One region of the Robertmurraya sp. FSL R5-0851 genome, then DNA from elsewhere that is predicted to be linked to it. Evidence: riboswitches for the same ligand, from Rfam matches in the RefSeq annotation. Region 1 holds a riboswitch; each other region holds the start of a gene.

What was found. Region 1 has a riboswitch for S-adenosylmethionine ahead of MKX65_RS14085 (methionine biosynthesis PLP-dependent protein). Riboswitches for the same ligand answer to the same signal wherever they lie in the genome.
Region 2: linked by a shared signal. The riboswitch ahead of metK (methionine adenosyltransferase) and the one ahead of MKX65_RS14085 (methionine biosynthesis PLP-dependent protein) in region 1 are both predicted to bind S-adenosylmethionine.
Region 3: linked by a shared signal. The riboswitch ahead of MKX65_RS20975 (sugar ABC transporter substrate-binding protein) and the one ahead of MKX65_RS14085 (methionine biosynthesis PLP-dependent protein) in region 1 are both predicted to bind S-adenosylmethionine.
Region 4: linked by a shared signal. The riboswitch ahead of metE (5-methyltetrahydropteroyltriglutamate--homocysteine S-methyltransferase) and the one ahead of MKX65_RS14085 (methionine biosynthesis PLP-dependent protein) in region 1 are both predicted to bind S-adenosylmethionine.

Annotation. Positions count from the first base shown of each region.
Region 1 is NZ_JBBOOE010000001.1:2,742,275-2,749,997, reverse strand. Features, by position in the region: gene MKX65_RS14095 (bifunctional homocysteine S-methyltransferase/methylenetetrahydrofolate reductase) at 1-522, opposite strand, end outside; gene metC (cystathionine beta-lyase) at 519-1,706, opposite strand; gene MKX65_RS14085 (methionine biosynthesis PLP-dependent protein) at 1,710-2,816, opposite strand; SAM riboswitch class I at 2,897-3,001, opposite strand; gene MKX65_RS14080 (hypothetical protein) at 3,168-3,404, shown strand; gene sda (sporulation histidine kinase inhibitor Sda) at 3,478-3,612, opposite strand; gene MKX65_RS14070 (gamma-glutamylcyclotransferase) at 3,801-4,664, shown strand; gene MKX65_RS14065 (DUF6501 family protein) at 5,029-5,232, shown strand; gene crcB (fluoride efflux transporter CrcB) at 5,316-5,702, shown strand; gene crcB (fluoride efflux transporter CrcB) at 5,699-6,046, shown strand; gene yidC (membrane protein insertase YidC) at 6,081-6,779, opposite strand; gene MKX65_RS14045 (hypothetical protein) at 6,806-7,096, opposite strand; gene MKX65_RS14040 (nicotinate phosphoribosyltransferase) at 7,275-7,723, shown strand, end outside.
Region 2 is NZ_JBBOOE010000001.1:3,591,400-3,599,122, reverse strand. Features, by position in the region: gene MKX65_RS18480 (alpha/beta hydrolase family protein) at 56-835, shown strand; gene MKX65_RS18475 (DUF2584 domain-containing protein) at 870-1,112, shown strand; gene pckA (phosphoenolpyruvate carboxykinase (ATP)) at 1,149-2,735, opposite strand; SAM riboswitch class I at 3,116-3,254, shown strand; gene metK (methionine adenosyltransferase) at 3,485-4,687, shown strand; gene asnB (asparagine synthase (glutamine-hydrolyzing)) at 4,928-6,823, shown strand; gene MKX65_RS18455 (C39 family peptidase) at 6,824-7,684, opposite strand.
Region 3 is NZ_JBBOOE010000001.1:4,098,107-4,105,829, reverse strand. Features, by position in the region: gene MKX65_RS20990 (VOC family protein) at 1-285, shown strand, start outside; gene MKX65_RS20985 (DUF1801 domain-containing protein) at 312-965, shown strand; gene MKX65_RS20980 (DNA alkylation repair protein) at 1,003-1,710, shown strand; SAM riboswitch class I at 1,859-1,966, shown strand; gene MKX65_RS20975 (sugar ABC transporter substrate-binding protein) at 2,291-3,403, shown strand; gene MKX65_RS20970 (sugar ABC transporter ATP-binding protein) at 3,474-4,976, shown strand; gene MKX65_RS20965 (ABC transporter permease) at 4,978-5,979, shown strand; gene MKX65_RS20960 (cupin domain-containing protein) at 6,078-6,725, opposite strand; gene MKX65_RS20955 (LacI family DNA-binding transcriptional regulator) at 6,932-7,723, shown strand, end outside.
Region 4 is NZ_JBBOOE010000001.1:2,217,660-2,225,382, forward strand. Features, by position in the region: gene MKX65_RS11240 (IS4 family transposase) at 214-1,329, opposite strand; gene MKX65_RS11245 (sulfite exporter TauE/SafE family protein) at 1,535-1,795, opposite strand; gene MKX65_RS11250 (sulfite exporter TauE/SafE family protein) at 1,692-2,318, opposite strand; gene MKX65_RS11255 (FCD domain-containing protein) at 2,353-3,024, opposite strand; gene MKX65_RS11260 (beta-xylosidase family glycoside hydrolase) at 3,223-3,687, opposite strand; SAM riboswitch class I at 4,302-4,412, shown strand; cobalamin riboswitch at 4,493-4,688, shown strand; gene metE (5-methyltetrahydropteroyltriglutamate--homocysteine S-methyltransferase) at 4,841-7,141, shown strand; gene nrdG (anaerobic ribonucleoside-triphosphate reductase activating protein) at 7,678-7,723, opposite strand, start outside.

The sequences.
Region 1 (7,723 bases):
ACCAGGGACCTGCATGGAAACTTGAGCAATTATAGGTAAATTTGTTTCCTTTCTTGCATATGGAAGGACCGCTTCCATTTCATCAAAGTCGTAGTAGGTTTCAAGTAACAGACCATCAATGTCTTCGTCCAATAGGTAATGTAACTGCTGTGAGAAGCTTTGGACAATTTCCTCTATAGAGAAGGAGTTCGGGCGGATTCCGCGGTTCCCACCAATCGTACCTACAACAAAGCTCTCATTTGTAATGGCTTGTTTTGCAATTTTTACAGCAGCTCGATTAATTTTATCAACAGAATCTTCCAGTCCATATCTTTGCAGTTTTAAGGAGTTGGCAGCATAGGTATTTGTTTGAATAACATCCGCTCCTGCACGCAGGTAGGCTTTATGAATGTTTAAAATATCATCCGGATGCGACAAGTTTAACTCTTCAAAACAACTGTCCGTTCCATAAGAGTAGAGAAGGGTACCCATTGCACCATCACCAATGACAATGTCTTTTTTCAGTTTATTTAAGAGGTTCATCTTACTATCTCTCCTTGATTTTTGGCTGCTATTGTTTCAAGTGCCGCAGAAAAATCCTTGATGATATCATCTGGATGTTCCAATCCAACAGAAAGGCGAAGGAGACTTTGACTGATTCCTCTTTTTAAGCGTTGCTCAATCGGCATTGCCGCATGTGACATTTTCGCTGGGTAAGAGAGGATCGATTCAACAGCGCCTAAACTAACAGCAAATACGGGAATCTCTGTTAATTCAACGAATTGTTTTACGGCTTCTTCACTTTCAAGTTCAAACGAAAGAACGGCTCCGGCACCTTCTGATTGTTCTTTTTGTATTTCGTACTGTGGATGGTCAGTAAGTCCAGGGTAGTAAACTTTTTTCACAGAAGGATGGTTCTGTAGGAAGTTGGCTATTTGTAAGGCAGATTTTATGGAAAAATTCATCCTAACCGATAGTGTCTTAATTCCTCGTAAAACTAACCAAGCATCTTGAACACCTAAAACAGCGCCAAAAGAATTTTGCAAAAATCCAATCTGTTTAGCAAGGTCAGAATCGTTTACAACAATCGCACCAGCAACTACATCACTATGTCCAGAAAGAAACTTCGTGGCACTATGAAGCACCACATCCGCACCAAGAAGTAATGGCTTTTGTAGAGCAGGTGTTAAAAATGTATTGTCAACAAAGGTTAAAGCTCCAACACTTTTCGCAATGTCACTGATGGCTCGAATATCTGTCACCTTTAAAAGGGGATTGGAAGGTGTTTCTACATAAAAAACCTTCGTATTCGGACGAATCGCTTGTTTTACGGCTGTAAGATCTGTCATATCAACAAAAGTGTGCTCAATTCCAAAACGTGAAAGGACTTCCGTTACCATTCTGTATGTCCCACCATACACGTCTTCCGTAATCACTACATGGTCTCCTTGAGAGAGAAGAAGAAAAGCAGTCGAAATGGCTGCCATACCTGATGAAAAGGCATATCCGTTTGTACCTTCTTCAAGGTTAGCAATGACTGTTTCAAATGCTTCACGAGTTGGATTCGCGCTTCGACCATAGTCGTATTTTCCAAACTCATCGACGCTGTGCTGATGAAAGGTGGATGCATGTTGAATAGGAACGGATACAGCACCGTTAGTAGGATCATATTTATGTTCATTATGAAGTAGTTTTGTTTCAAATGAAAAATTGTGTTCTATTGTCATTTTTTATGCCTCCGAACTTAAACGAGTAAGAGCTTGGTCAATATCTTTAATTAAATCCTCCACGTCCTCGATTCCGACAGAGAAACGAAGCAGGCGATTACAAACGCCAATTGAAAAACGAACTTCTTCCGGAATATCCGCATGTGTCTGTGTAGCTGGGTATGTAATGAAGCTTTCTACACCCCCAAGACTTTCAGCAAACGTAATAAGGTTGAGATTTTGTAAGAATGAATTAACCCACTCTTCTTTTTTAATTCGGAAGGAAAGCATTCCGCCACGGCCAGGGTAAAGAACATCTACCACGTTTTCATGAGTCTTTAAAAAGCTTGCAAGCTCTCTTGCATTTGTTTCATGCTGTTTCATTCTAAGCGCTAAAGTCTTCATCCCACGAATAAGGAGCCAAGAGTCAAACGGACTTAAAACTGCTCCAATAGAGTTGTGGTGGAATCCAAGCTGTTCACAAACTTCTTTTCCTTTTCCAACGATCAAGCCAGCTAGCACATCATTATGCCCACCTAAGTATTTGGTAGCGCTATGAATGACAATGTCAGCTCCAAGCTCGATCGGTCTTTGAAGTAATGGAGTATAAAATGTATTGTCGACAATTAATAAAATATTATATTTTTTCGCTAGCTCAGCAACCGCTTGAATATCCGTTTCTTCCATCAATGGATTGGTTGGTGTTTCAATGAAGATAGCTTTTGTTTTCTCAGTAATGGCTTGTTCGATAATGCTTACGTCATGAGTTTGTACATACGTACTCGTAAGTCCCCATTTTTTAAAGCCTTGTTCTAAGATTCGATAGGTTCCACCGTATAAGTCCCTTGATACGATCCATTCATCACCAGATTCAAAGATTGCAAGAATCGTAGTGATAGCAGCCATTCCAGAACTACAGGCAAATCCTTGATCACCGCCTTCTAAATCAGCAATTGCCGCCTCTACAAGTTTTCTTGTTGGATTGCCTGTGCGAATATAATCAAAGCCTGTTGATTGGCCAATTCCTTCGTGTCGATAAGCTGTCGAAAAGTAAACAGGTGGATTTACTGTTCCCGTTTGAGTTTCACTTCTGTTCCCGATCTGCGCTACCTTAGTTTCATTTTTGTACATTCTAGTCTCTCCCAACATCCTAATAATAAAAAAAAGTCTTCTCTCTAAGAAGAAGACTTTGTTATCAACATGAGCCATTCTTCTTATCTTCCAAGTAAAATACTTGCTGGAATTAGCACCTTTTCAAAAAATTGATGGTTGCTGAGGCTTCATAGGGCCAGACCCTCGACCTCTCTTGATAAGAAATCAAAACATTTAATTTTTTCTAACTTTACTACAGTAAATTGCTAAGTGTCAATCTTTTTTACAAATTTACGACAATATTCTTCGCAATTTCCTAAAATTTACTATATGAATATTCAGAACATTTAATATATAATGGGTTTGAGAACAAAAAGTGGAGGGAAATTCATGCAAACGAAAAGCAGATGTCATCATCGGTATATGTTGAATGAAGACACCTTTTTTGTTACCGAAGATGGAATTGAATTATTTATTTTAGGTGAGAGTCTTCAAGGTTATTTTGTAGGTGGTCACGTGGATTTTCCTCTTGAAATGAGAGAAATAAATGAATCAGCTCAAAAGGAGAAACGACTCTCCAGTCAACCCCCGCAACAACTGTACTTAAATATGATCAATCAGTTATAGACGGGGAAACCCCGTCTTCTTTATTTTGTACAATACATAAAACCACCAGCTTATAGAAGCCGGTGGTTGTGTCCTACGATTTAATTGTCGGTTTTAAGTTTCTTTTCTCAATTTCCTTCTTCAAAAACTTCGCCCATTCTTTATTTTCACCTGACTTCAATGCATTCCGATACGAGACAACTAACATTTCATTACTCATAATCTTCATTTAAAAGCCTCCTTAAAATGGACTGAATTTTCTAGCTTTTTATAATTGTATCGGGTTTCAATCCATTTGAAAACCCAAAACTCCATATTTTTTGCCATAAAATTATTAATATTCTGTTACAGGATTTTCACGTAATGATTTTTTTCATGATAAAATATGGTAAATAGTTTGTATGATGGGGGAGAAGGATGGATACGATCACACTTTTTGTTTATGGAACTTTACGCAAACATGAAACGAATCACGGATTAATCAGGGAAGCTACGTGCATAGCTGAACAGGCATGGGTTAATGGTGAGCTTTTTGATACAGGTAACGGTTATCCTACTCTAGAACTAAATAATTCCGGTAAGGTGCATGGTGAGTTATATGAAGTTAGTAAAAATCTTTTACCTCTCCTTGACGCATTGGAGGATTTTGAAGAGGGGAGAGAGTCTAATTTGTATGACAGAACAAATGTTACTGTTCATACGGATAAAGGCACTAAAGGTGCGCTTGTGTATGTGAATGTGGATGAATCCAGCAAGAACGAAAAAATCACACATGGAGATTGGAAATTACATAGATTCATGGAAAATCCTCCTGAACAAGTATACTACTTTGCGTATGGATCATGTATGGATGATGAGCGATTCCGAAAGGCGGGCGTGGATCACTGTTTTAAAAACCTCGTCGGTGCTGCCGTTTTAAAGGGATACTCTATGAAATACCTTTTCAGAGTAAGTGATGGAGGAAGAGCAGATATTGTGGAAGATGGTGGTGAAACCGAGGGATTAGTTTACTTAACTCCATATGAAGGGGTTGATTATTTATTTGTGAGAGAGGGGTTTTATGGAGGATGGTATCGCCCTACCTTTGTGGATGTGGACATCGATGGGGAAACGTTAAAGGATGTTTTGACATTCCATGTTTATAACAAAATGCCCGAATTGTCACCACCAGACCATTATTCTACTGAAATTCTTAGAGGGGCAAAAGGAAGATTGAGTGATAGTTATTATCAATATTTACTAACGGAACTTGATCGTCTAAAAAAGTCGAGCCATAGTTAATTTTTTATTGTACATCGGTTTAATACGAGTATCCATTGTGGTAAACACTTACTATCACCAACTTAAGAAAGTGGGTCAGAACATGAGTGGAAATAGAGACAATGGCTATTATGAGCTGGTGTATAATAATCGACAATACAACTATTTAGAGTTTATTAGGTTAGATACCATATGTGAAATCAGTTATATCACTTTAAAAAATATAATAACAGGCGAATTTTTCACCTTTGAAGAAAACCAAGTCCGAAAAGTGACAAAAAGGAATTTTCGAATTAGATCTTTTAGGAAGCAGTTTTTAGAAAAAGTTGCTAAGTAGTTACTTACTTTCTATAATAAGATAGATAATGTAAAAGGAGTGACTGTAGTGATTCATCTAAAATGGTCTGAGTCAGAAACAATAAAAAAGGTAACTTGTGTTCACACAAAAGCTGAAAAATATATCGTCGACAATAAATTAACAACAGGAAACGTGTACGAAGTAAAAAATGAAACAGAAGAATTTTACTTTATAATAGATAATAGTGGGAAAGTTGGCGGCTATTACAAAGATTATTTCAAAGAAGCTTAACATCGGACTACATAATACTGTTAGCATGGTAGCTAACAGTATTTTCTTTTATTTGTCATTTTTTAAATAATAGGGTGGATGTTATGAGGTTATTATTCATAGGGCTTGGTGGCTCCATTGGAAGTGTGTTGAGATATAGTATTTACTACAATATGCTAGCCATCAATGGCGGCTGGTTACCATTTTTAGGAACACTGCTTGCCAATTTGTTAGGAGCATTTGCACTTGGCTGGTTTACTTCAAGACTGCTGCTATCAAAGAAACTCCCTGAAGATTTAGCAGCTGCTATTGGGACGGGGTTAATTGGTTCTTTTACGACTTTCTCTACCTTAAGTGTAGAGCTTAGCTCGCTTTTACAGGAGGGACAATATCTACTAGCCATATGTTATGTATTTATTAGTATGATAGGTGGCCTGGTCTGTGCATTCGGCGGCTTCCGAGTCGGGCAGAGAAGGGTGGTTGTTCAATGAATTACATTCTAATTGCTGTAGGTGGGTTTATAGGAGCAAATGCTAGATATATAATTGGTTTACTTGCGAAAAAGTACATAAACGTTTCCATACCTATCGGCACGCTGTTTATAAATGCAATAGGTTCATTACTTTTAGGTTTGTTGGTAGGTAAAGGGATAAGAGGAGACGTATACTCCTTTTTAGGGGTTGGATTTATGGGTGCTTTTACTACATTTTCTACATTCAAACTTGAACTGGTACAGCTTTGGCAATCAAAAGAACATAAAGCATTCGTCGTATATTTGATATTGAGCTACGGTTTAGGGATGGTCCTAGCTTCAATTGGATTTATGCTCGCATAAAAAAGGTCTGCTCTAATTAGAGCAGACCTTTTAGCTATGCTTTTTCTGTGTTAGCTGTAAGTGATGGTGCAGGTGTTTGATATAATTTTTTTCCTATTAGTGTTTGAATAATAAGGAAAGTCCCCCCAACTGCCCAATAGAGCGGTAAAGCAGCAGGTGCATTAAGTGAGAACATGACAATCATAATTGGAGAAAGGAGACCCATGAACTTCATTTGTTTTTGTTGATCTCCACTTATGTTAGACATAGACACTTTGAATTGTAGATAGTATACAATACCAGCAATTGCAGTAATCCAAATATCCGACTCACCTAAGTTGAACCATAAAAATGAGTGGGTGGCAATTTCATGAGAACCCCGAATCGCGTAGTAGAACCCCATCAAAATTGGCATTTGAATGAGCATGGGTAGACAACCCATCGCTAACGGATTTACTCCGTGTTTTTGGTATAAACCCATCATTTCTTGCTGCAGCTTTTGTTGCTCTTTGCTATCTTTTGTATTCTTTATTTTTGCTTGGATCGTATCTAATTCAGGCTTGAGTGCCTCCATTTTCTCTTTCATCTGCTGCTGACTTTTGTACTGCTTAAGCATAAGTGGCATAAGTAGAAGTCGGACAATTAATGTAAGAAATATAATGGATAAACCGAAGCTGCCGTTAAAAATCATTGCAATGGCATGAATGGCGGTTGAAAAGGTGTTTACAAATACTGTTTGAAAAAATTCACTCATGTATCTTTCCTCCATATCTCTTTGTTTTATCTGGATGAAGGAGGAAAGAAACTATCTGTATCATCACTGCCTGCTACTTTTCGTCTAATGTACCGACATATCCAGACGAGAGCAGGGTGTTGATGGTGAACATTTGCCCGATTATAGAAAATTTGATTCTTCTCCGAGCTAAGATCTGTCGAGGAACAGACAGTGTCAAGAAAGTGATACTCTATATTCCAGATCCAAATCAATCGAAGGATTAAGCTGATCACGACAGATGCATAAATGGTATAAAGTGTTGAAAAATTTGTTAAGTCAAAGAGAATCTCATCCATCGAAATCACCTCACTTCTTTTGAATGTTCTCCTTATAAGTATAGTAAATCATAAACTCATACGCAAATTCGAAGATAATAAGGATTTATTTTGACAATTTACCTAAAATCGTGACATTTAAAGGTAGTTTCGCTATGATAAGTTAAAATGCATTTTTGAAGTTAAGGAGAATTTAGTAATGAAACGTGACTATCCAGACGATAGCTTGACCTTACATACGGATTTGTACCAAATCAATATGGCAGAAACTTATTGGGAGGATGGGATACACAACAAGAAAGCAGTATTTGACTTATATTTTAGAAATTTGCCTTTTGGAAATGGCTATGCTATTTTTGCAGGCTTAGAAAAAGTCATTGATTACATAAGAGGATTTCGTTTTTCAGATAGCGATATTGAATATTTAAGAGAAGTTGCTCATTATAAGGAAGACTTTCTTGATTATTTAAAAACGTTAACCTTTACAGGGAATATTCGTTCCATGGTCGAAGGGGAAATTGCTTTTGGAAATGAGCCGTTATTAAGAGTGGAAGCTCCATTAGCAGAGGCTCAGCTAATTGAAACGGCACTTCTTAATATTATAAATTATCAAACGTTAATTGCAACGAAGGCGTCGAGGATTAAACA
Region 2 (7,723 bases), 850 kb from region 1:
AAAAAATGTGTGAATGCTTAGATGAAAAACATGTGAAAAGGAGTGTGACAGTTGGATGTATTCTTTAGATATTGTGAATATGGAGCGGTTTCCTTCACCACATCCTTATGTGGAATTATCAATAGTCACGTATTATTCTGAGGGATATAAGGTGAAAGGGATGTTAGCGGAACCTAAAGGAGAGGAAGCGTTAGATGGATTTTTATATTTAAGAGGAGGAATTAAAGGTGTAGGAAAGGTTAGACCTTCAAGATTGGTGCAATTTGCTTGTGAAGGGTTTATTGTGTTTGCGCCGTTTTACCGGGGAAATCAAGGAGGAGAAGGAAATGAAGATTTCGGTGGAGATGATCGAGAAGATGCATTTGCAGGGTATCGAATCCTAAAGCAACATTCAAGAGTGAAACGGGTACATGTATTTGGATTTTCTAGAGGTGGAGTGATGGCATTACTAACAGCCATCAAGTTTCCAGATACGGCCTCTCTCGTCACCTGGGGTGGTGTAAGTGATATGAATCTTACATATATAGAAAGAGAAGATTTAAGAAGGATGATGAAGAGAGTCATTGGTGGTACACCGACGAAATATCCAGAAAGATATAAATTTCGGACTCCATTGTATGAGATTGAACGATTACACTGTCCCACTTTAATCATCCATGGATCAAAGGATCAAAATGTAAGTGTGGATCATGCCAGACGATTGGAAGAGAGGTTAAAGGATAGGGGTCATCCAGTGGAGAGCTGGTATTTTGAGGAGTTGACACATTATTTTCCTCCAAATATTAACCGAAAAGTCGTTACAGACTTAACTCAATGGATGAAAAAACAGTCATAATAATGATAATATATAGGAAAAGGAGTGGAGAATTATGGGTATGCCATTAGAGCTTAATACAATGATTGTTACTAAGGGTAGAGAAAAGCGAGTGGAGGAAAACTTGTTTACACTAACCAAAGAAGGATACCGCTTATATCCAATAGACATTCCTCTTGAGGTAAGAAGAACGATTGAAGGGGAAGTTAGTGGAATGGCAAAAATTAAAAAAGTCATTTTAGAAGGTGAACAAACGACGATTGAGTATCAATTGATCTCTTTACATTCATCTAATTAAAAGAGCGTAATCGACTGATTACGCTCTTTTTAAAACTTATACTAAAGGACCGCCTTTATCGACAATCTGTGCTGAAACATTTGCGAATTTTTTGAAGTTATCTTTGAACTTAGTGGCTAGTTCGTTCGCCTTCATCTGGTATGACTCTTGGTCAGCCCATGTTCGGTTTGGCTGAAGAACATCATCTGGTACACCAGGAACATGTAGAGGGATTTCCAATCCAAAAATAGGGTCTTTGCATGTTTCTACATGATTTAGTTCCCCTTCAAGAGCTGCCTGTACCATTGAGCGTGTGTATGATAGCTTCATTCTACTTCCTACACCATACTCACCACCAGTCCAGCCTGTATTCACTAGATAAACCTTCGCATTATGCTCGTCAATCTTCGTTCCTAGCATTTCAGCATAGCGAGTTGCTTCTAATGGTAGGAAAGGAGAGCCGAAGCAAGTGGAGAATGTTGCTTGTGGTGAAGTAATTCCTTGTTCCGTTCCAGCAAGTTTTGATGTGTAACCGCTTAAGAAATGGTACATTGCTTGTTCCTTAGAAAGCTTTGCAATTGGAGGTAGTACCCCGAAAGCATCAGCTGTAAGGAATATGATTGTATTTGGATGTCCTGCGACACTTGGATCCACGATATTACTAATCGATTGGATCGGGTAAGCAGCACGCGTATTCTCAGTTAATGTTCCATCATCATAATCAGCGACTCGTGTTTCCTTATTCAGCACGACGTTCTCTAATACAGATCCGAAATGAATGGCGTCAAAGATTTGAGGCTCTTTTTCTCTTGAAAGGTTAATGCACTTTGCGTAGCAGCCTCCTTCGATATTAAAAACACCATTAGCTGACCAGCCGTGTTCATCATCTCCGATTAGGCGTCGATTTGCATCAGCTGATAAGGTCGTTTTCCCTGTTCCTGATAAGCCGAAGAATAAAGCAACATCGCCTTCAACGCCGACATTTGCTGAGCAGTGCATTGGGAGAATATTATTTTCAGGCAGTAAGTAGTTCATGATGGAGAAAATGGACTTCTTCATCTCTCCTGCATATTCTGTGCCGCCGATTAATACGGTCTTTCTTTCAAAAGAGACAATGATAAAAGTCTCTGATTTCGTTCCATCAATCATAGGGTCAGCTTTAAAGTTTGGAGCGGAGATGACTGTGAATTGTTCTTCATGAGTCAAAAGCTCTTCTGCTGTTGGTCTAATGAATAACTGGTGGGCAAATAGATTATGCCATGCGAACTCATTTATCACTTGTATGGGTAGGCGATGCTTCTTATCTGCACCAGCAAACCCTTTGAAAACAAACAGCTCATCTCTATCTTTCAAGTAACCTAGTACTTTATTATATAAACGTTCGAATACTTCTGGAGAGATTGGTTGGTTAACTGCTCCCCAGTCAATCTTGTCCTTTGTTGAAGCTTCTTCAACGATGAATTTGTCTTTAGGAGACCGACCAGTATACTTTCCTGTTGTTGCTCGAACAGCTCCTGTCGAAGTTAAGACTCCTTCGTTTCTAGTAAGAACCTTTTCAACTAATTGTGGTACAGATAGTTGCACATGCACATGACCAGAGGCTAACAATTCACTTAATTGGTTAGAAATACGGACAGAGTTCATCTGATGACTACCTACCTTTATTTGTTATTTTTAATTAGTATAACACATTAACTTAATTAGTCTATACTATTTGAAAAAATATTAGAGGGTGCAAGAAAAAACATCGTATTCGACCTATTTTTAAGCCTTTTTATTTCATAAAACGATGGATCGCAGTCAATAGTCTATACTATTAAAAGAAGGGACAAATTCAAATGGGAACAATCGCGTTATATGATGCTAAGTGTCATATTATTCTTCCAGATGGGAAGGTACTTGAGGGATATGGAAATGTGAAGATAATAGTTGCTCATTATTTGAAGAATTGAACCAACTATTTTTCATAAAGATGTTGACAGTATTTGACGAAGTACGGTATTATTCTACATTGAACGGATACTCTCTTATCCCGAGCTGGTGGAGGGACAGGCCCTATGAAACCCAGCAACCTGCTTTAATAATTAATTACGATAACTGTAATTAATATAAAAGAGAAGGTGCTAACCTGAGGCAAGGATTTTAGTCCTTGAACGATAAGAGCGAAAGGCGCAAATTACTTTGCTATCACCCTTTCCTCAAGCAGGGAAGGTTTTTTATTTTGCATAAAGTTTTTATTGCGGGGGGTAATTTTTCAAACCTTCATAATAAAAATGGCATGTTTATTTCATACTACTTAGGGAATGAGTTCCGTATCAAATGGAAGGTTTTGTTTATGTTGATATGATAAACATACCTTTTTCTCAAGTATAAATAAAATAGGAGGTCAGGAGATGTCAAAAAAACGTCGTTTATTTACATCCGAGTCAGTTACAGAAGGTCATCCGGATAAGATCAGTGACCAAATTTCAGACTCAATTTTAGATGCTATTTTAGCAAAAGACGCAAATGCTCGTGTTGCTGCTGAAACGTCAGTAACTACAGGGTTAGTATTAGTTGCTGGGGAAATTACAACCTCTACATACGTAGATATTCCAAAGATTGTTCGCGAAACAATTAAGGAAATTGGGTACACTCGTGCAAAATATGGTTTCGATTCTGAAACATGTGCGGTTTTAACTTCTATTGATGAGCAATCAGCTGATATTGCAATGGGTGTTGACCAAGCACTAGAAGCACGTGAAGGATCCATGTCTGATGAAGAAATTGATGCAATTGGAGCAGGAGACCAAGGATTAATGTTTGGTTTTGCTTGTAATGAAACAAAAGAGCTTATGCCTCTTCCAATTTCTTTAGCACATAAACTAGCTCGAAGATTAACTGAAGTTCGTAAGGATGATATTCTTCCTTACCTTCGTCCTGATGGAAAAACTCAAGTTACAGTTGAGTACGATGAAAATAATAAACCAGTTCGTATTGATACCATTGTTATTTCAACACAGCATCATCCTGAAGTAACATTGGAGCAAATTCAACGAAATCTTAAAGAGTATGTTATTAATCCTGTTGTACCAGAAGAGTTAATTGATGAAAATACAAAGTATTTCATTAACCCAACTGGTCGTTTCGTTATCGGTGGACCACAAGGTGATGCTGGGTTAACAGGACGTAAGATTATTGTTGATACGTACGGTGGTTATGCTCGTCACGGTGGCGGTGCATTCTCTGGTAAGGATCCTACAAAAGTTGACCGTTCAGCTGCTTATGCTGCTCGTTATGTAGCAAAGAATCTTGTTGCTGCAGGTCTAGCCGATAAAGTGGAAGTACAGCTTGCCTACGCAATCGGTGTTGCACATCCAGTATCTATCTCTATTGATACTTTTGGAACCAGCGAAGTAAGTGAAGAAGTTCTTATTGAAGTAGTTCGTAATAACTTCGATCTTCGTCCAGCTGGAATCATTAAAATGCTTGATTTAAGACGTCCTATCTATAAGCAAACTGCTGCTTATGGTCACTTTGGCCGTACAGATGTAGATCTTCCATGGGAGCGTACAGATAAAGCTGACACGCTTCGTAAGGAAGCACTTGAAAGATAATTTTAATAGTAAAAACAGCCGGGAGTTACAGAAAATTTGTAACTCCCGGTTTTTCTTTTCGTCTATAAGGGTATGGTGGTTTAGAAGCAAAAAGGGATGTAAACAATGGGTAGTAAGCTTGAATTTTTAGGAAATGGTCAATTTGACAGTGCGATTCGATAATTTTAGTGGTAGTATTAATAGGTATTCTTTCTGAATGGAAGATTAAACTCGTAAGAACGGAGTAGGTGAGTTACATACATGTGTGGTTTTATTGGATGTGTTCATGACAAATCGCAAGTGTTTAGTGATGGACAAAAACAACAATTTGAAAATATGAATAATGTGATTACGCATCGCGGACCTGATGATGATGGATATTTCTACGATTCTCATGTTCAATTTGGGTTTCGTCGTTTAAGTATTATTGATATAGAAAGTGGGCATCAACCCCTTCATTTTGAAAACGAAAGATACTGGATTATTTTTAACGGTGAAATCTATAACTATGTTGAATTAAGAGAAGAGCTTTTGGCAGAAGGAATCACCTTTGCAACAAGCTCTGATACAGAAGTAATTATTGCTTTGTATAGCCATCTGAAGGAAAAAGCTGTTGAGAAGCTTCGTGGAATGTTTGCTTTTGTTATTTGGGATAAGGTTGAGAAGACGCTTTATGGAGCACGTGATCCATTCGGAATTAAGCCTTTCTTCTATTTTGATGACGGCGAAAAGACATTCTTTGCATCGGAGAAAAAGAGTATTTTACTTGCTCTACAAAATGATGTATTGAACTATGATTCTTTACAGTATTACTTAACGTATCAGTTTGTTCCCGAGCCTTATACGATGTCAGAAGGTATTTCAAAATTAGAACCAGGACACTACTTTACAAAGAAAATGGGATCTGAAATGGAAATCAAGCGATATTGGAAGGCTCATTTCCACCCAGTTAGAAAGTCAGAGAGTGATTTTGTAAAGGAAATAAAAGATGTTCTTTTTGATTCTGTCAAAATTCATATGAGAAGTGATGTGCCAGTTGGTTCTTTCCTTTCCGGTGGAATTGACTCTTCGATCATTGCTTCCATTGCAAAAGAATTCCATCCGGCGATTAAGACATTTTCTGTAGGTTTTGATCATAATGGGTTTAGTGAAATTGACGTTGCTAAGGAAACGGCTGATAAGCTGGGAGTAGAAAATATTAGCTATATCATTACTCCAGAAGAGTATATGAATGAAGTGCCGAAGATTATGTGGCATATGGACGATCCACTTGCTGACCCTGCATGTGTTCCCTTATATTTTGTCGCACGTGAAGCTCGTAAGCACGTGACAGTGGTTCTATCTGGAGAAGGTGCAGATGAGCTATTTGGTGGCTACAATATTTATAGAGAGCCTCAGAGTCTAGATGTGTTTAATAAAATTCCACAGGTTGGAAAAGCGTTTTTACGTTTGCTAGCGAAAATGATGCCAGAAGGTATGCGTGGGAAAAGCTTTCTTGAACGTGGTTTGACTCCTTTAGAAGAACGCTATATCGGAAATGCAAAGATGTTTAGTGAGTTGGAAAAGAGTGACCTTTTAAACACGTATAACAAAGGTTTAGATTTCACTAATATCACAAAGCCTCTATATAAAGAAAGTGAAGGCTACGATCCAGTTGACCGTATGCAGTATATTGATATTCACACATGGATGCGTGGAGATATTTTATTAAAGGCTGACAAAATGACCATGGCTCATTCGTTAGAGCTTCGTGTCCCATTTTTAGATAAAGCCGTTTTTGAGGTTGCTTCTAAAATTCCAACAAGTTTAAAAACAGCGAACGGAACAACAAAGTATGTTCTTAGAAAAGCAGCAGAAGGAATTGTTCCAGAACATGTTCTTAATCGTAAAAAGCTGGGCTTTCCTGTTCCTATTCGTCACTGGTTAAAGGCTGAGATGAACGAGTGGGCGAAGACGATTATTAGAGAAAGTGATACAGATTATTTATTAAATAAGACGTATGTGCTTCAATTGCTTGAGGATCACTGTCAAGGAAAAGCCGATAATAGCAGAAAGATTTGGACGGTGCTCATGTTTATGGTATGGCATCAAGTGTATGTAGAAAAAAAGTACTCCTTCGAGAAGGAATACTTAGCGGAAAAAGTATTACAAAGCTAATTAGTGAGGGAGGTAGGTAATTGCCTGACTCCCCATTTGCACCCAGGATTCTTCAAAATCCATTATGGGTGCTTTTTTATTTTTTTCTCCTGTCAATGGATCGTTAAAGTAAACATAATCCTTATCAAAGCCTGTTAATAAAACTGAGTGTTCCTTGAAGGTAATCTCAATTACCCCACTTGGAGTATGCCAGGTCACAAATTCTTTGGATGACAGTTTTTTATAAGAGGTATTGGTGATCACCCAGACCGGACGTTTGTCAGAAAGGTGTATTTTTAAATCACTAAAAGGTGAACCGGTTAAATCTTTAATTTGTCCGGGTAAATATTTTTCAGCCAGTTCTTTAATGGGTTGATGGTACACACCTAAACCAGGTAATTCTTTTGTATACATGCTCCCGACAAATCCGTCATTAGGATGGCCGTAGTAAACTTTTCCATCGGAGACCTTGTAGGCTGTAGTGTCTTTTTTGATTTCTTCAGCAAGCGTCATCTTATCTACTGAAATATTTGCGTATTGTAATAGCATGGCTAAACTTGTAACTTCACAGCCCCGTGGAAGTTCAGGAAGTTGGTTGATGACTGGTGCATCTAAGAGAACGGTTTGCTCTAGCGGAATAATCGTAAGGTCGACTTGATCATCGATAAAAGTGTTCGTCGAATGTAGAGGGGCTTGTACCCAGGTTTTCATTCGACCTACAGCCTCCGCAATATGTGGTGTTTGTGCTAAGGTGAAGAACCCTAGTAAAACCACTCCAATTATAGAAAAAGAAGTTTTAAGAGAAGCGCTTCTCTTTATGAAACGTGAAAATATAAATAGTATGAAAATTAAAATTCCTATTAATATGATTAGTGTAATCATTGGCACCACCGATACAACATGTAGTTAAGCATTTTATTA
Region 3 (7,723 bases), 1.4 Mb from region 1:
GCTAATGAATCTGGAGATGAAGGAACGGTAATGCAGGCCACTTTTTCTTTAAAAGGGCAAGAATTTATGTGTATAGATAGTAATTTAAAGCATCAGTTTACATTTACTCCATCCTTCTCAATTTTTGTTACATGTGATACTGAAGAAGAAATTAACAACGTTTATCAGAAACTGATCGAGGGCGGACAAGCACTTATGCCAATTGGTGACTATGGTTTTAGTCAAAGGTTTGGGTGGCTAAATGATCGATTTGGTGTGTCATGGCAACTAAATCTTCCTTTGTGAAGTAACTTTTATAGGGAGGAAACAACATGGCAATTGGTAAACTGAATCCTAAGGTTGATGATTATTTAAGTCAAGCTAAAAAATGGAGGGAAGAATCTGAGAGGTTAAGACATATTGTTCTTGACTGTGATCTGACCGAAGAATATAAATGGATGCATCCTTGTTACACGTTTGAGAAGAAAAATGTCGTATTAATCCATGGATTTAAAGAATATTGTGCACTTCTGTTTCACAAAGGTGCCTTATTAAAGGATCCCCATGGAATTCTTGTCCAACAAACCGAGAATGTACAGGCGGCACGCCAGATTCGATTCACTCATCTTCAAGAAATAATTGAACTAGAACCTATTTTGAAAGAATACATTCTTGAAGCCATTGAAGTGGAAAAAGCCGGTTTAGAAGTAACTTTAAAAAAGGATACAGAATTCATTATTCCAGAAGAACTTCAAGAAAAATTCGATGAGTCACCAGACTTAAAAGCTGCTTTTGAAGCATTGACGCCGGGACGGCAAAGAGCATATATTCTTTATTTTTCTCAACCCAAACAATCCAAAACTCGAGTGTCAAGGGTTGAAAATTGTATGGAGAGAATTCTAAGCGGAAAGGGATTAAAGGATTGCACTTGTGGACTTTCTAAAAAAATGCCTTCCTGTGATGGCTCGCACAAGAACATTCGATAGAAAAATATGATAAAAGTAAGGAAGGAAGTTCAAAGCTATGGATATTGAAACAGTGATGCAAGAGCTTGAAGCCCTAGGCAAGGAACGAATGAAAAAAATGTACATATCCAATGGTGCGCACGAGCCACTTTTTGGCGTGGCTACAGGTGCTATGAAACCAATCGCAAAGAAAATAAAAATCAACCAAGATTTAGCTGACGAGCTTTATGCCACAGGTAATTACGATGCCATGTATTTTGCAGGCATTATTGCTGACCCAAAAGCTATGACTGAAGCAGATTATGATCGTTGGATTGATGGAGCGTATTTTTATATGCTGTCCGATTATGTGGTGGCAGTCACTTTATCAGAGTCCGATATTGCACAAGACGTTGCAGATAAATGGATTGCAAGTGGTGACGAATTGAAAATGTCGGCTGGATGGAGTTGCTATTGCTGGCTTTTAGGGAATCGAAAAGATAAAGAATTTTCCGAAAGCAAGATTTCCAATATGCTGGATATGGTGAAAAATTCGATTCATGATTCGCCGGAACGAACCAAATCTGCTATGAATAATTTCGTATACACGGTGGCGATTTCCTATTTGCCGCAACATGAAAAGGCAGTCGAGGTCTCAAAGGAAATAGGAATCGTAGAAGTCAAACGAGACAATAAAAAAAGCAGTTTCTTAAACGCTTACGAAAGTATTCAAAAAGAAATGGATAGAGGGAAGCTTGGTTTCAAACGTAAATATGTACGATGTTAAAAAATAGTTTTGTATCGGGATGCTGATCTAGAAATTACGTGGGAATAATATTTCTATTAAAAATATTTAGAAAATACTATTGACAATTTGTTAATAGAATATTAAATTAAGTTTTATACTTTATTAAAGTAAATGAATAAAATACGTTCTCTTATCAAGAGTGGCAGAGGGACTGGCCCTGTGACGCCCAGCAACCGTTCCGAATGGAATTGGTGCTAAATCCTGCAAAACAAGATTTTGTTTTGAGAGATAAGAGAGGAGTAGTCCTTATTTTGTGATGAAACCTCTCTTTTCTGGAGAGGTTTTTTATATTGGCTATTTTCGTAAAGTTTGTTGTTTTGGAAAAATCCCAAAAGCCGGATTTTTCCCCGAATAACTCTGGGTTTATTGGTCTATTTGGAGAGTAGCTCTTTTCTAAGGATGAAAACATTCTGATTAGCTGTTGAAACATATATTTAATTTCCTGAAAAATGTGTATGTAGAAACAATGTTTTAGAAAAGAGCCTTTATATTTTATAAAAACTCTCCTAAGAGCAACGTTGGTAAGAAGACATAAAAAACAAAAAGGGGAGAAAGAATCATGAAGAGGAACTTTTTAAAAAGTGCATTTGTATCAGCTATCGCTGCAACACTTTTGCTTACAGGCTGTGCAACAGGGGGAGAAACAAAGGAAGCAACAGGATCGAACACACTGATTGAAGGTGTACCTGAGCGCTTTGCAAATGGAGACCAACCAAAAATCAAAGTAATTCGTAAAATTGGTGGGGACGACCACACAGCACAGTTCTTAGCAGGTGCAAAGCAAGAAGGGGAAGCACTAGGATTTCAAGTGGATGTATTTACGGCAAATGGAGATACAGCGAAATTTCATGATGCGATTAACCAAGCGTTAAATCAAGATTATGATGGATTTATTATTTCTCACGGTGATGATGATGCTACCGTTAATGACATACAGAAAATTGTTGATGCTGGAAAAAGCGTAGTGGCATTTGACTCGAATGCAAATTTAACAAGTGTTGACGGTGTTACTCTTGTGTCACAAGATGATGAAGCACTAGCTACTCTATCATTGGATCAATTAGTAAAAGAAACAAAAGGGGAAGCCAATATTGCATACCTATGGGTGGACGGATTCCCACCAATGGTTAGACGAAATAAAGTGTATGAAGAGGTTCTAGCAAATAATCCTGGCATTAAAGAAGTGGAGCGCTTTGGCGTAGCAGCAGCTGATACTAGTGTTCAAACCCAAAATGCGGTTGCTGCAATGTTGAATAAATACCCTAAGGGTGAACTTGATGCGATTTTTGCCACTTGGGATGCTTTTGCCATCGGTGCGGCTCGCGCGTTAAAAGAAGCTGGCAGAGAAGAAGTTAAAATCTATGGAATCGATGTTTCAAATGCTGATTTGCAGGAAATCCAAAGAGAAGGTAGCGCTTGGAGATATACGGCAGCTGTTGATCCTAAGTTGATTGGTTCAGTAAATATGAGAATACTAGCAAAGAAATTAGCAGGCGAGGAAACACCACAAACGTATGATTTGGAAGCTTCACTTATCTCTCAAGAAGATCTTCAAAAATCAAAAGATCCTGTAAATATGGTCAATCTAAATGAAATCATTGAAGGATGGGGTCAATCAACAGAATTTGAGGAAGATTGGATGAAGACGCTGAGGGAACACTATAAGAAGTAAGGGACTTATTGATAGACACTCTCTTTTTCACTAGATAAAGAGAGTGTTTCTTTGAAAGGACGGTGACATCATGACCACTTTAGAGATGAAAAATGTGTCAATTGAATTTCCGGGTGTAAAAGCATTAAATAGGGTGGATTTTTCAGTTAAAAGCGGGAAAACTCATGCCTTAATTGGAGCCAATGGTGCTGGGAAGTCAACCTTGATGAAGGTTCTTTCAGGGGCATATGATCACTATACTGGTGAAATCACATTGGATGGACAATCTATGACCATTCGTTCGCCCAAAAGTGCCATGGACTCAGGAATTCAAATTGTATATCAGGAAGTGGATACAGCTCTGATTCCCTATTTAACGGTTGCGGAAAATATCATGTTAATGGACACAGTACACAACATGGGAAAGAAGCAATGGGTTAATTGGAAAAGCTTGCATTCTAGAGCGGCCACCATCCTATCAGAAATGAATTTGTCTCTTCCAACTAAAAAACTAGTAAGTGAATTAACATTAGCAGAAAAACAAATGGTCTTAATCGCCAGAGCGGTGTCAAAAGAATGTAGATTCCTCATCTTAGATGAGCCGACAGCACCTCTTAGTCATACGGAGACAAATGAGTTATTTCGTATCGTACAAGAATTAAAGAACCGTGATGTTGGAGTTATTTTCATCTCACATCGACTTCCAGAGATTTTTGAGATTTGTGATGATATTACGATTATGAGAAATGGGGAAGTAGTCGAGAGACAGAGGATTTCGGATACTAACCAAAACAAAGTAGTGGAGCATATGCTTGGTCAAAAACTCGGTGACCAGTTTCCTGATAAATTCATGACCATTGGAGACACATTCCTTGAGGTAAAAGGACTTACAGATAAAGATAAGATTAAAGATTTTAGCATGAACGTCAAAGCAGGGGAGATTGTGGGAATTGCTGGACTTGTAGGTGCCGGTAAGACCGAGTTCTGTAAAGCTTTGTTCGGGGTTGAAGGCAAATTAGTGGCAGGAGAAGTCAAGGTTAACGGAAAAAGAGTTAATGTTAAAAACCCGTATGAAGCGGTTAAGAATGGACTGGCCTTGGTCCCTGAAGAGCGCCGAAAAGAAGGGATTCTTGTAAATGCGTCGGTTGAATCAAATTTAACTGTAGTGAATTTAAGGCATTTTTCAAAAGATTTTAGTTTCCTGGATAGGAAAAAAGAAAAGTTAGTTGCAAAGGCACTGATCAATCGTCTTGGAATAAAGACACCTTCTGAAGAAACAAAAGTTCAAAATCTTTCTGGCGGTAATCAACAGAAGATTGCCATTGGCAAGTGGCTCGTAGCCGATGCTGATGTCTATATTTTTGATGAGCCGACCAAAGGTGTAGACGTTGGAGCAAAAAAGGACATTTTTAATCTTATTGTCGAGCTGGCAAGCCGCGGAAAAGCTATTATTTATGCATCATCTGAACTATCAGAGATTATGGGAATTACGAATCGGGTCTATGTCCTTTATGATGGAAAATCAGTTAAGGAACTAGAAACAAAATCAACTAATGAAGAAGAACTATTATTCTATTCAACAGGGGGCAGGTAAGATGGAGGCAAACATAACAGCAAAGAAACAGACCCCGTCAAAAACGTCATTTGATCTTTTCCAATTTTTTTATAAATATGGAACGATTATTACAATCATTGCACTCGTGATCATATTTTCATTGGCCAATCCCGCATTTATACAAGGAAATAATATTGTAAATATCCTGCGTTCCATTTCAATTGTAACTATCATTGCAATCGGGATTACCATCAGTTTAACGGTTGATGGCTTTGATCTTTCCGTTGGATCGGTGGCCTCCTTATCAAATGCAATCGTGATTTCTATGTTCGTTTGGTTTTCGCAAAATACCTTTGTAGCTATTATTTCGGCAATTGCCGCAGCATTAGTTGTAGGGATTTTGAATTCTATTATGATTGTAAAAATGCGGATTCCTGATATGTTAATGACCCTTGCAACCATGTTTATTATTCAAGGAACGGCATTGACCTATACAAAGGGAGCGACTGTTTCACAAAACATGGTGTTGCCTAATGGAACGATGGCAGAAGGCCTAATTAGTCCGTTTTTTTCGAAAATCGGTCAGGTGCCATGGATTATTGTCATCATGGTGGTTGTTGTTGTAGTGGTTCATATCTTTTTAACGTATACGAAACATGGAAGATACATGTATGTGATCGGGGGAAATAAAGAAGCAGCAAGACTATCAGGTATTCCGGTTAATAAATACAAAGTGACTGCCTACCTGCTTTCTGCGCTCTTTGCCGCAATTGGTGGGATTGTCTTAGCTTCACGGGTTATGACATCTGAAATCAACTCAGGTGCACCTTACTTAATGGATTCTGTAGCAGCTGCATTTATCGGATTTTCCGTTTTAGGTGCTGGTAAGCCCAATGCATTCGGAACCTTCGTTGGTGCGGTGTTGATCGGGATTTTAGCAAACGGACTCGTCATGATGTCTGTTCCTTATTACGCAATGGACATCGTAAAGGGAACGGTTTTAGCATTTGCGTTGGCAATCACATATTATAAACAGAAGTAAATAGTGGGAGGCCTATTCGATGTGAATAGGTCTATTTTTATTTTTAAAATGAAAAAAACATGGTTTCCCATGTCTAGAATTGCATCTATATTCATCTGTTAGCCCCAATATTGCTGATAATGGTGACCATATAGTGGCTGTGGATATTGCCGAATATATCGGGATGGTTCATGCGGTTGATTGATATGTTGATAAGGTCTATGATCCGTTGATCTATTACAATCCTTGTATGGACCTATATATGTTGATGGTTTAACAGATGAAGTGGCTTGTTTCCATTGATTTTCATTAAGACAATAGGTATGCGCCATGATTTTTGCAGGGGTAAATTTCAATATATCAGAACCTAAAATAACTTCTGGAGTAGGCGCATTAAAAATAGCCAAAAGATGGGTGTTATCAACTAGAGCTATTTCATAATGCCACCATCCTTGTGGAACATTTGCCACTTGTCCAGGTGTAATAGTGTAATTTAGGATTTGTTTTGTAAAAGGATTTAGTATCGATACTGTAGCAGAACCAGAAATACAATATACAAGTTCGGCTGCATTTTGGTGATAATGCGGTTCTACTATATTATTCGTACTAAGGAAAATATCTAAGAGAGACACATTTTCAAGTGTATTCAACTGTTTAATACCTAAAACATTAATATAGTTTTTGTTATCTTTAATGAACAAGGGACTTGTATTAACATCAAAAGTGAATTGAGTGGATGGAGATGTATAATCCATATATGAAACCATAAATATTTCTCACCTCTGTATTTTAAACATAAATCTCTAGGCATGCTATGCACGAGAGGGTTGTTCGGTGTAACACTTTTGTAGTGTATATTCAAAGTGTGAAATTATAAATAAAAATTTTTCCTATTAATTAGTAAAAAAATTTACTTGTTAGGGTGGTGGTTGAATCGTATAATATGGGTATGGATAATTGGAGGTAATTGACAATGGCAACGATTAAAGATATAGCAGAACAGGCGGGTTTTTCGATTTCCACCGTTTCCCGAGTGTTGAATAATGATGAGAGCCTTTCTGTACCAGATGAAACACGTGAGAAAATATATGAGGTAGCTGAGAAGCTTAACTATAGAAGAAAAACCGTTCGGCAGTTAGTAAATAATATCGTATTTTTGTATTGGCTAACAGATCAAGAGGAGCTTGAAGACGTTTACTTTAAAACGATGAGGCTTGAAATTGAAAAGTGGGCAAAAAAGTTTAATGTGGAGCTTACCACGTACAAAATCGCAGATGGAATAGCGAAAATTCCTGATAATATCAAGGGATTTATAGCGGTGGGGTCTTTTACAGACAAAGAATTACACCGCCTCAGAAGCATTACCCCAAATGGAGTATTTATTGATACAACTCCGGACTCTGTTCATTACGATTCCGTTCGGCCGGACCTGTCTGAAATGACGAAAAGAGCAGTGGATTTCTTTGTTGACAAGGGGCATAGCAGAATCGGCTTCATTGGAGGCACATTTCATAATCCGAATACAGGGCTTGAGGAAATGGATATAAGAGAGAAAACATTTCGTGCCTATATGACAGAGAAGGGTCAGTTGAATGATCGATATGTATTTTGTCGGAGAGGCTTTTCCGTGGATAACGGGTACTCTCTTATGAAGAATGCCATAGATACATTGGGAGAGGAATTGCCCACTGCATTTTATATAGCTGCTGATCCGATTGCGGTTGGTTGTTTACAGGCTTTAAATGAATATGGTATTGCGATACCA
Region 4 (7,723 bases), 520 kb from region 1:
ACGGGTTACCACCTGACTAATCCATTATAAAGGACTTTTTCTTTGCACAAAATAATAATATTGAACCACTAGTGTTGCATAAATAATTTCGTAATTTTCAGTTTAATTATATTCTCTATTTAGAGCCAAAAAAGTAAATACCCAACAAAGGTGGCTCCATCCATTTGGAAATTTATTTACAATTAGACCTGTGTGACGACGACAACTTTCTTATCAAGGAATGGCTTTTCCTTCAATTTTTCGGAGCCAAATATGGGCTGGTTTCCAAAGGGCAGCCCGTAGATAACGGCTAATTTTTAAGGTTTTTCGCTTACTATTTGTCTCAAGTTGAACAAGAACATGTAGGCAAAAAACGATAAGTGCGATAAACACTTGATTTTGAATGGCCCATTCGCTTTGTCCGTAGAACTTTTTGATGCTAAGGTGCTGTTTGATCCATTTAAAAAACAACTCAATGGCCCACCTTGATTTATACATCTCTGAAATTTCTTCAGCGTTCAAATCAAAGCGATTGGTGATTAAATGGAGTTCATTTCCTTTGGAATCAAGCACTTTTAGAAGGCGAAAGTAATTTTCAGCACGGTTTTGGGTTGTACCAATCAGGACCATTTGATCTGATAAAACAGCGGAATCCTCGGGTAGTTTAAAATCATAAACCTCCCGTATAACGGCGTTTTTTCTTAGCCTTGATAGAAAAAAGTAACCGCCATCTGTCATGCGATCAAAGCGCTCGTAGTCTAGATAGCCACGGTCAAACACATACATGCATTCCTTGTCATCGACCATGATTTCAAGTTGACCACGATCATGTTCGTTTGCCGTTGTTATGACTGCTTTTTCTGGATAGGACGCACCTTTTTCCATAAACACAAGGCGTAGATGCAACTTCACACCGGCTTTTGTCTTACGGAACTTTGCCCATTTATGATTGGTCAAATTAAGTGGCAATGTGCTTGAATCAATGATTTTTAACGGCATGACCAGTTTCGTATAGTGTGTCTTGGCATGAATTTGTACGACCAAATCAAGGAAAAGCCTTTGAAATAGATCTGGGTTCATGCCATTTAATCGCCGTGACAGCTGAGAAATACTGATCGAATCAAGGTCAATCCCTTTTTGAAGTTGGTCATCGAATAGACAATCACCTAGCGCATGCAGGCTTTCGATTTCTTCTAGCTGGGCAAAAAGTAGTAATTTTAGGAAAGACTCTGTCGTTAATTTTTTCGTATAGTAATCTAATTTCATCGTTTTCACCTGTTCTTCAAATAATTGAATATTAATTGGTGAAAACCATTGTCCAAATGAAGTTTTTCGTGTAATCTTGTCCATGAGATGTGTCCTTTTTAGTGGATTTGGACGGGTTACCACCTGACTTATCCATTATAAAGGACTTTTTCTTTGCACAATATAATAAAGTTGAACATTTTGAGTATTTTTAATAGTGAAATTAAATTAATGCAACACTAGTGATTTTTCTTTAATTCCATCTTTTCTAATCCATATCTTGTTAGGTTATATTTCATGGCTACCCTAATTAATTAAACATCAATCGTACGGCGACAACAATCAAGCAAGTAGATAAAACACCTAGTATTGTTTTTTCTGGAACTTTGGCTGCTATTTTTGCTCCAAAGTGTCCCCCTACTACTGAACCAAGTGCTAGAAATAGAACTTTCTCCCATAAAATATGGTCAAACATCATATGAGAAATGGATCCGATCACTGCTGTAATCAAAATAAAAAATGAGGAGGTTGCAGTCGCGATATGCACAGGAAAGGTCAGTAATAATACCATCGTTGGAACCAATGACCGATCCCCCACCAATACCAAATAAACTCGATAAGAATCCAACCAGGATGGCAATAAAGGTACCCACCTTTAGATTAAAAGAATATGAATATTCCTTACCTGTTGAGTCTACTATTGTTCTATTCGTTGTCGGCATGAGGGATATTCCCTTACTAGGCTTCACAATTAAGCTGATGGCCATCAATAACATGAATAATCCAAAAGATATAAAGAATGCCTTACTTGTAATAAAATCGGCTATCCAAGCTCCAAGTATAGAACCCGGTACCATAGCAAATGCAAATAAGCCACCACTTTTATAATCGATTCTTTTTTGCTTAGCAAATACAAACGTACTCGTGAGGGAGATAAACACTAAAACAGCCATGGATGTTCCAATAATGTCCGCAACGGGATAACTATATAAAAGCGCTAAACTAGGGACAATAATAAAACCACCACCAAGCCCAACCAGTGAACCAAACATAGCTGCAATCATACCAATTGACAGCAATACAATATTCTCCATTCTACTCTCCTAATTTTTTGTTGTAATTAATTGATTAGCTCTCAATATGTTCTTTGTAAACCTGAACATTTCTTTCGACTCTGTCAAATACACTTCGGTTATGAGAATCAAGTAACTTTTTCGCTTCATCAATATTTTTCTCATATAAATATTCAACTAATTGTTCATGTTCACTAATCGATTTTCTAACATCTTCCTCTTTCATAAATGCTACATTTTGAATAGATAACAAGATATTCCCTAAACGATCGTAATTCGATTTAATTACTTCACTTTCACTTGCTAATATCAATTGCTGATGAAATTGGTAATTTAGTTCCGCATACTCATAACTTTGTTTATTAATTTCCTTTGTTTTATTGATAATATCCTCCATAGTTTGGAGATAGTTTTCATTATTTTTATTCCTTAATTTTTCAAGAGCCATATTTTCTAGGAAACATCTAATCTCGATCAAATCCTTTGTTTCCTCAGAAGAAAACCCCCGTACTACGGTTCCTTTCCTAGGAATTCTTTTTACAATTCCTTCAACCGTTAACAAATAGAACGCTTCACGAACTGGTGCCCTGCTGGTACCAAATGCTTCAGCATATTGGGCTTCTACCAATTTTTCACCTGGAAGCAATTTTCCTAAAAGAATATCTCTCATAATTGTTTCTTTAATCAAGTTTGATAATGCGTTATTATTGAATAACTCATTGTTCATTCTTACACCTCCCCTGAGATACATTTCTCTCTTGTCGACTGTCGACCATACAGAAATACTTGTTGTACAAAATATTAATCTAACAATTAACAAAATTCATTATTCATGTAAGGTCACTTAACATCATATTTACCATTACACAAATAAAAAAACCAAAGTCCAAAAAGAGCACCCTAAGAAATGGTGCTCCATGAACTATTACAACCGATACTCAAACCAATCAAAATACGCAGGGTTTTTAGAAGCACATCCATTTCCTGTGGCATAAAGTCCTAAGAAAACCCCTGTAAATCCACCTGTTACTTCCGTTGATATAAGACAGCATTCTCCAGTACCTATGGTAATCGACTCCCTACCCCGTGATTGATAAGTGAATGTAAAGTTTTTGGCATCTGCCTGAACCGACAGAATAATAGAATCTTGTTCATACTCATTCTCCGACTCTACTTTCCAAAGGGAACCAATCCTACGTCTGACAAAGACCTTTTTCACCCCATTACGGATTCCCACCGCGATCTCATAATGAAATCGCTCATTCATGAAGACGGTCAGTCCAGCCTCTTCCCCTTCCTCGGTTGGTGAAAACTCAAAAAGTGTGGAGATGTTACAATCAAAGTGCTGTTGTCTTTTGCCAACAAAAGTATTCTGTTCCTCCTTCAGCAATCGTTAAATAGTAGGTTCTGTTAATATTGTAAAGGTAAGGTCCTTCAGGATGAGCACCGCCCGTTCCTTCCCAAATCAATCGTATAAGCGGAAATTTTTCGGTTAAGCTCCCGAATAGAGCTTGGTTCGGGGTATATAAGCGGAGTTTAACCGATTAAGCAAAGCAAAGTTACCCATTTTCTGGATTTTCGAGTCAATAGTCGGATTCTCTCCGGCTATTTTAGCTATTTTCAGTACAATTTCAAGATTAAGAGAAATTTTTCCGCTTATTTATCAAACTCAGTTAGTGCTTATGAACTTGTATCACTTTCGGGTGCTTTAATAATAAAGGAAATAGACATATTTGCATCTCCAATCCTTTTTAACTTTGTGTATGTACTTCCTTTTACAGTTTTACACCTCAAAAATAAACACGTTATCTTAAGATAAGGAGAGTTTTTTATGGTGCAGAAATGGACATGAAGGATAACATCTTTAGTAGTTTGAGAGATGTTCTATTTACTTGGATAAACGGATCTGTTTCAAAGAATTTTCAAAATTCTTTTTGACAACCTGAATTTAACATGCTAATATGATTAACAAATTCAAACATGTAAATATCAATATACAATATACTCTTATTCAGAGAGGTGGAGGGACAGGCCCTATGAAGCCCGGCAACCATTTAACAGATTTGTTAAAAAGGTGCTAATTCCTGCAAAGCATATAGCTTTGATAAATAAGAGAGGATAAGGACCTCTCTATTTTTTAATAGAGAGGTCTTTTGTTTATAAGATAAGCCATATTTATATTTTTCTATTAAAACTTAATACAAAATGCAACAGATGCTTTGTATGTCATGTACTTAGCTTAAAAGGGAAGCCCGGTGAAAATCCGGCACGGTCCCGCCACTGTAATGGGGAGCGACTTATCAATGAACCACTGTTTCATATTTATGAAATGGGAAGGGATAAGAAGCTGTGAACCAGAGTCAGGAGACCTGTCTGTTGTATGCACTTGTACTCTACGGATGTATAGAGAGGAGTGAGGAATACGTGTTGAGAAAACCAGACTGTCTCAACTCTAGTTAACTATGCGTATGAATCTCTCTTTTCTCATTGAAAAGGGAGATTTTTTGTTGAAGACGAAAATACAATCAAACAAGGAGTGTAAAATAACGATGGTAAAAAGCTCAAATTTAGGTTATCCAAGAATTGGTGAAAACCGAGAATGGAAAAAAACGCTCGAACAGTTTTGGACAGGCAAACTAGAAAAAGAGACATTCTTACAACAGATGGAGGAAATCCGCCTTTCCTCTCTTCAGAAACAAAAGGAACAAGGAATTGACTTCATCCCTGTTGGTGACTTCAGTTTGTATGATCATGTTCTCGATACAGCTACCATGTTCGGTCTTGTACCGAAACGATATGAATACACGGGAGGTAAAGTATCACTTGAAACATATTTTGATATCGCACGAGGTACGAAAGGTGCGGTTGCATCTGAAATGACTAAATGGTTTAACACAAACTATCACTATATTGTTCCAGAACTTTACGAGGCAGTCCCTTCCCTTGTGGAGAACCGTCCCCTTCAATTTTATAAAGAGGCGAAACAAAAACTGGATATTCTCGGAAAACCAGTGATTTTAGGACCCATTACCTTTGTAAAACTATCAAAGGGCTATAAAGACAATGACTTAAAAACAGTAGTTGATCAATTTGTCCCACTTTACGCTACTATTTTAACTGAATTACAAGAAGAAGGTGTCGAATGGGTACAAATCGATGAGCCAATCCTAGCTACAACGATTTCAGAAGAAGACATGGCTCTATTTCACGATGTTTATAAACAGTTGAATGATGCAGCTCCGAACATTAAGGTGATTTTACAAACTTATTTTGAAAGCATTGACCATTATGAAGAGGTCATCTCCCTTCCTGTTCAAGGAATTGGACTTGACTTTGTACATGATAACAATCAAAACCTCGCTGCTTTGAAAAAGTTTGGCTTCCCACAAGATAAAGTGCTAGCTGCCGGAATCATTGATGGGCGTAACATATGGCGTGCGAATCTAGATGATAAGTATTCCCTTCTTTCAGAAATTGCGGAAGTTGTCTCAAAAGACCGTCTGATCCTACAGCCTTCATCCAGCTTGTTACATGTACCTGTAACCGTTAAGAATGAAGAAACACTTGAGGAAGTGTTAAAAGAGGCATTATCGTTTGCTGATGAAAAATTACAGGAGATTGTTCTACTGACCAAAGGCTTACAAGGTGGGAAAGAAACCATACAGAAAGAAATTTCAGCAAGTAAAAAAGCGATTCAAGCACTAAATCATTCAGCCTCTCGTAACAACACACAAGTTCAAGAAGACATTCAAAACTTGCGTACGTTTAGAGCTGAACGGGAGACAACATCTGAGGTTCGTCAACAGATTCAAGATGAGACTTTTCAATTGCCCCTTCTTCCAACGACCACAATTGGAAGCTTCCCACAAACACAAGAAGTGAGGAAACAGCGTTTAAAATGGCGTAAAGGCGAGTTAACTGATGCGGATTATCAAGAATATATAAAAGCGGAAATGAAAAAATGGATTGACATTCAGGAAGAACTGGGTCTAGATGTGTTCGTGCATGGCGAATTTGAACGGACAGATATGGTTGAATATTTTGGTGAAAAATTGGCCGGTTTTCAATTTACCAAATTCGGCTGGGTCCAGTCATATGGTTCCCGTTGTGTCAAGCCACCTCTTATTTATGGGGATGTATCCTTTCAAGAACCGATGACTGTCAAAGAAACGGTATATGCCCAGTCGTTAACAACCAAGCCTGTAAAAGGAATGTTGACAGGTCCTATTACCATTTTAAACTGGTCGTTTGTACGAGATGATATTTCACGCTATGAGGTTGCTAATCAAATTGCCCTGGCGCTTCGAAAAGAAGTGGAAGTTCTTGAGGAAAATGGAATCCGTATGATTCAAGTGGATGAACCAGCCATTCGTGAGGGGCTACCACTAAAACAGGAGAAAAAGGAAAGTTACTTAGATGCTGCGGTTTATGCTTTTAAACTTGCCACAACATCCGTACAAAATGAAACACAAATTCACACACATATGTGTTATTCAGATTTCAAAAATATCATCGATGCCATTACAGCGCTTGATGCGGATGTTATTTCAATCGAAACATCTAGAAGTCATGGTGAATTGATTCACGCCTTCGAAGAACATACGTATGACAAAGGCATCGGTCTCGGTGTCTATGATATTCATAGTCCACGTGTACCAAAGCTTGAAGAACTGACAAGAAACATTGATCGTGCCCTTCAAGTCCTTAACCCAAAGCTGTTCTGGATCAATCCTGACTGCGGGTTAAAAACAAGAGGGATGGATGAGACCATTGCTTCACTGAAGGTAATGGTAGAAGCAGCCAAACAAACGAGAGAAAGATTGCTCGTGATAAAAGGATCATAATTTAGATACGGTATAAAAGAAAAGAAAGAGCCTATTTTGAAGAATGATTGTTCAGAATAGGCTCTTTCCCTATATAGAAAGAAGAGACGGCATTTGGGATTTTTTCAAAACAACAAACTTTACGAAAACAGCCTTTTATAAAACCTCACTTACTTGTGATACCGTTCACCGCCTCGGACAAAAATGAGGTTCTCTTGGATTTATGAGTTCTCGAGTAACCAGCAAAAGTGAAATAAGCGGAGATTTTTCCGTTAAATGCAGAATCGAGCTCGTTTCGGGTTAAATAAGGGGAAGTTTTCCGCTTATGCAAAGAAAAATCCCCCATTTTCTATTTTTTCGAGCCAATAGCCGGAATCTATCCGTCTATTTATGCCTTTTTTAGTACAAGTTACTAATTAAGCGGAATTTCTCCGTCTATTTTTCCGCTCGGGTGCTTAACCTGATCCCCCAACAGATAAGTGCATACGATTCTTGTGTCTTTTAATAAGAAAGCACCTGAATGGAAACATACTAGGAATAAAAACAGGCTCTTTCCCTTAAGCCATATATAATACAACCTCTTGTTTCTTCAAGGAAGCCTGT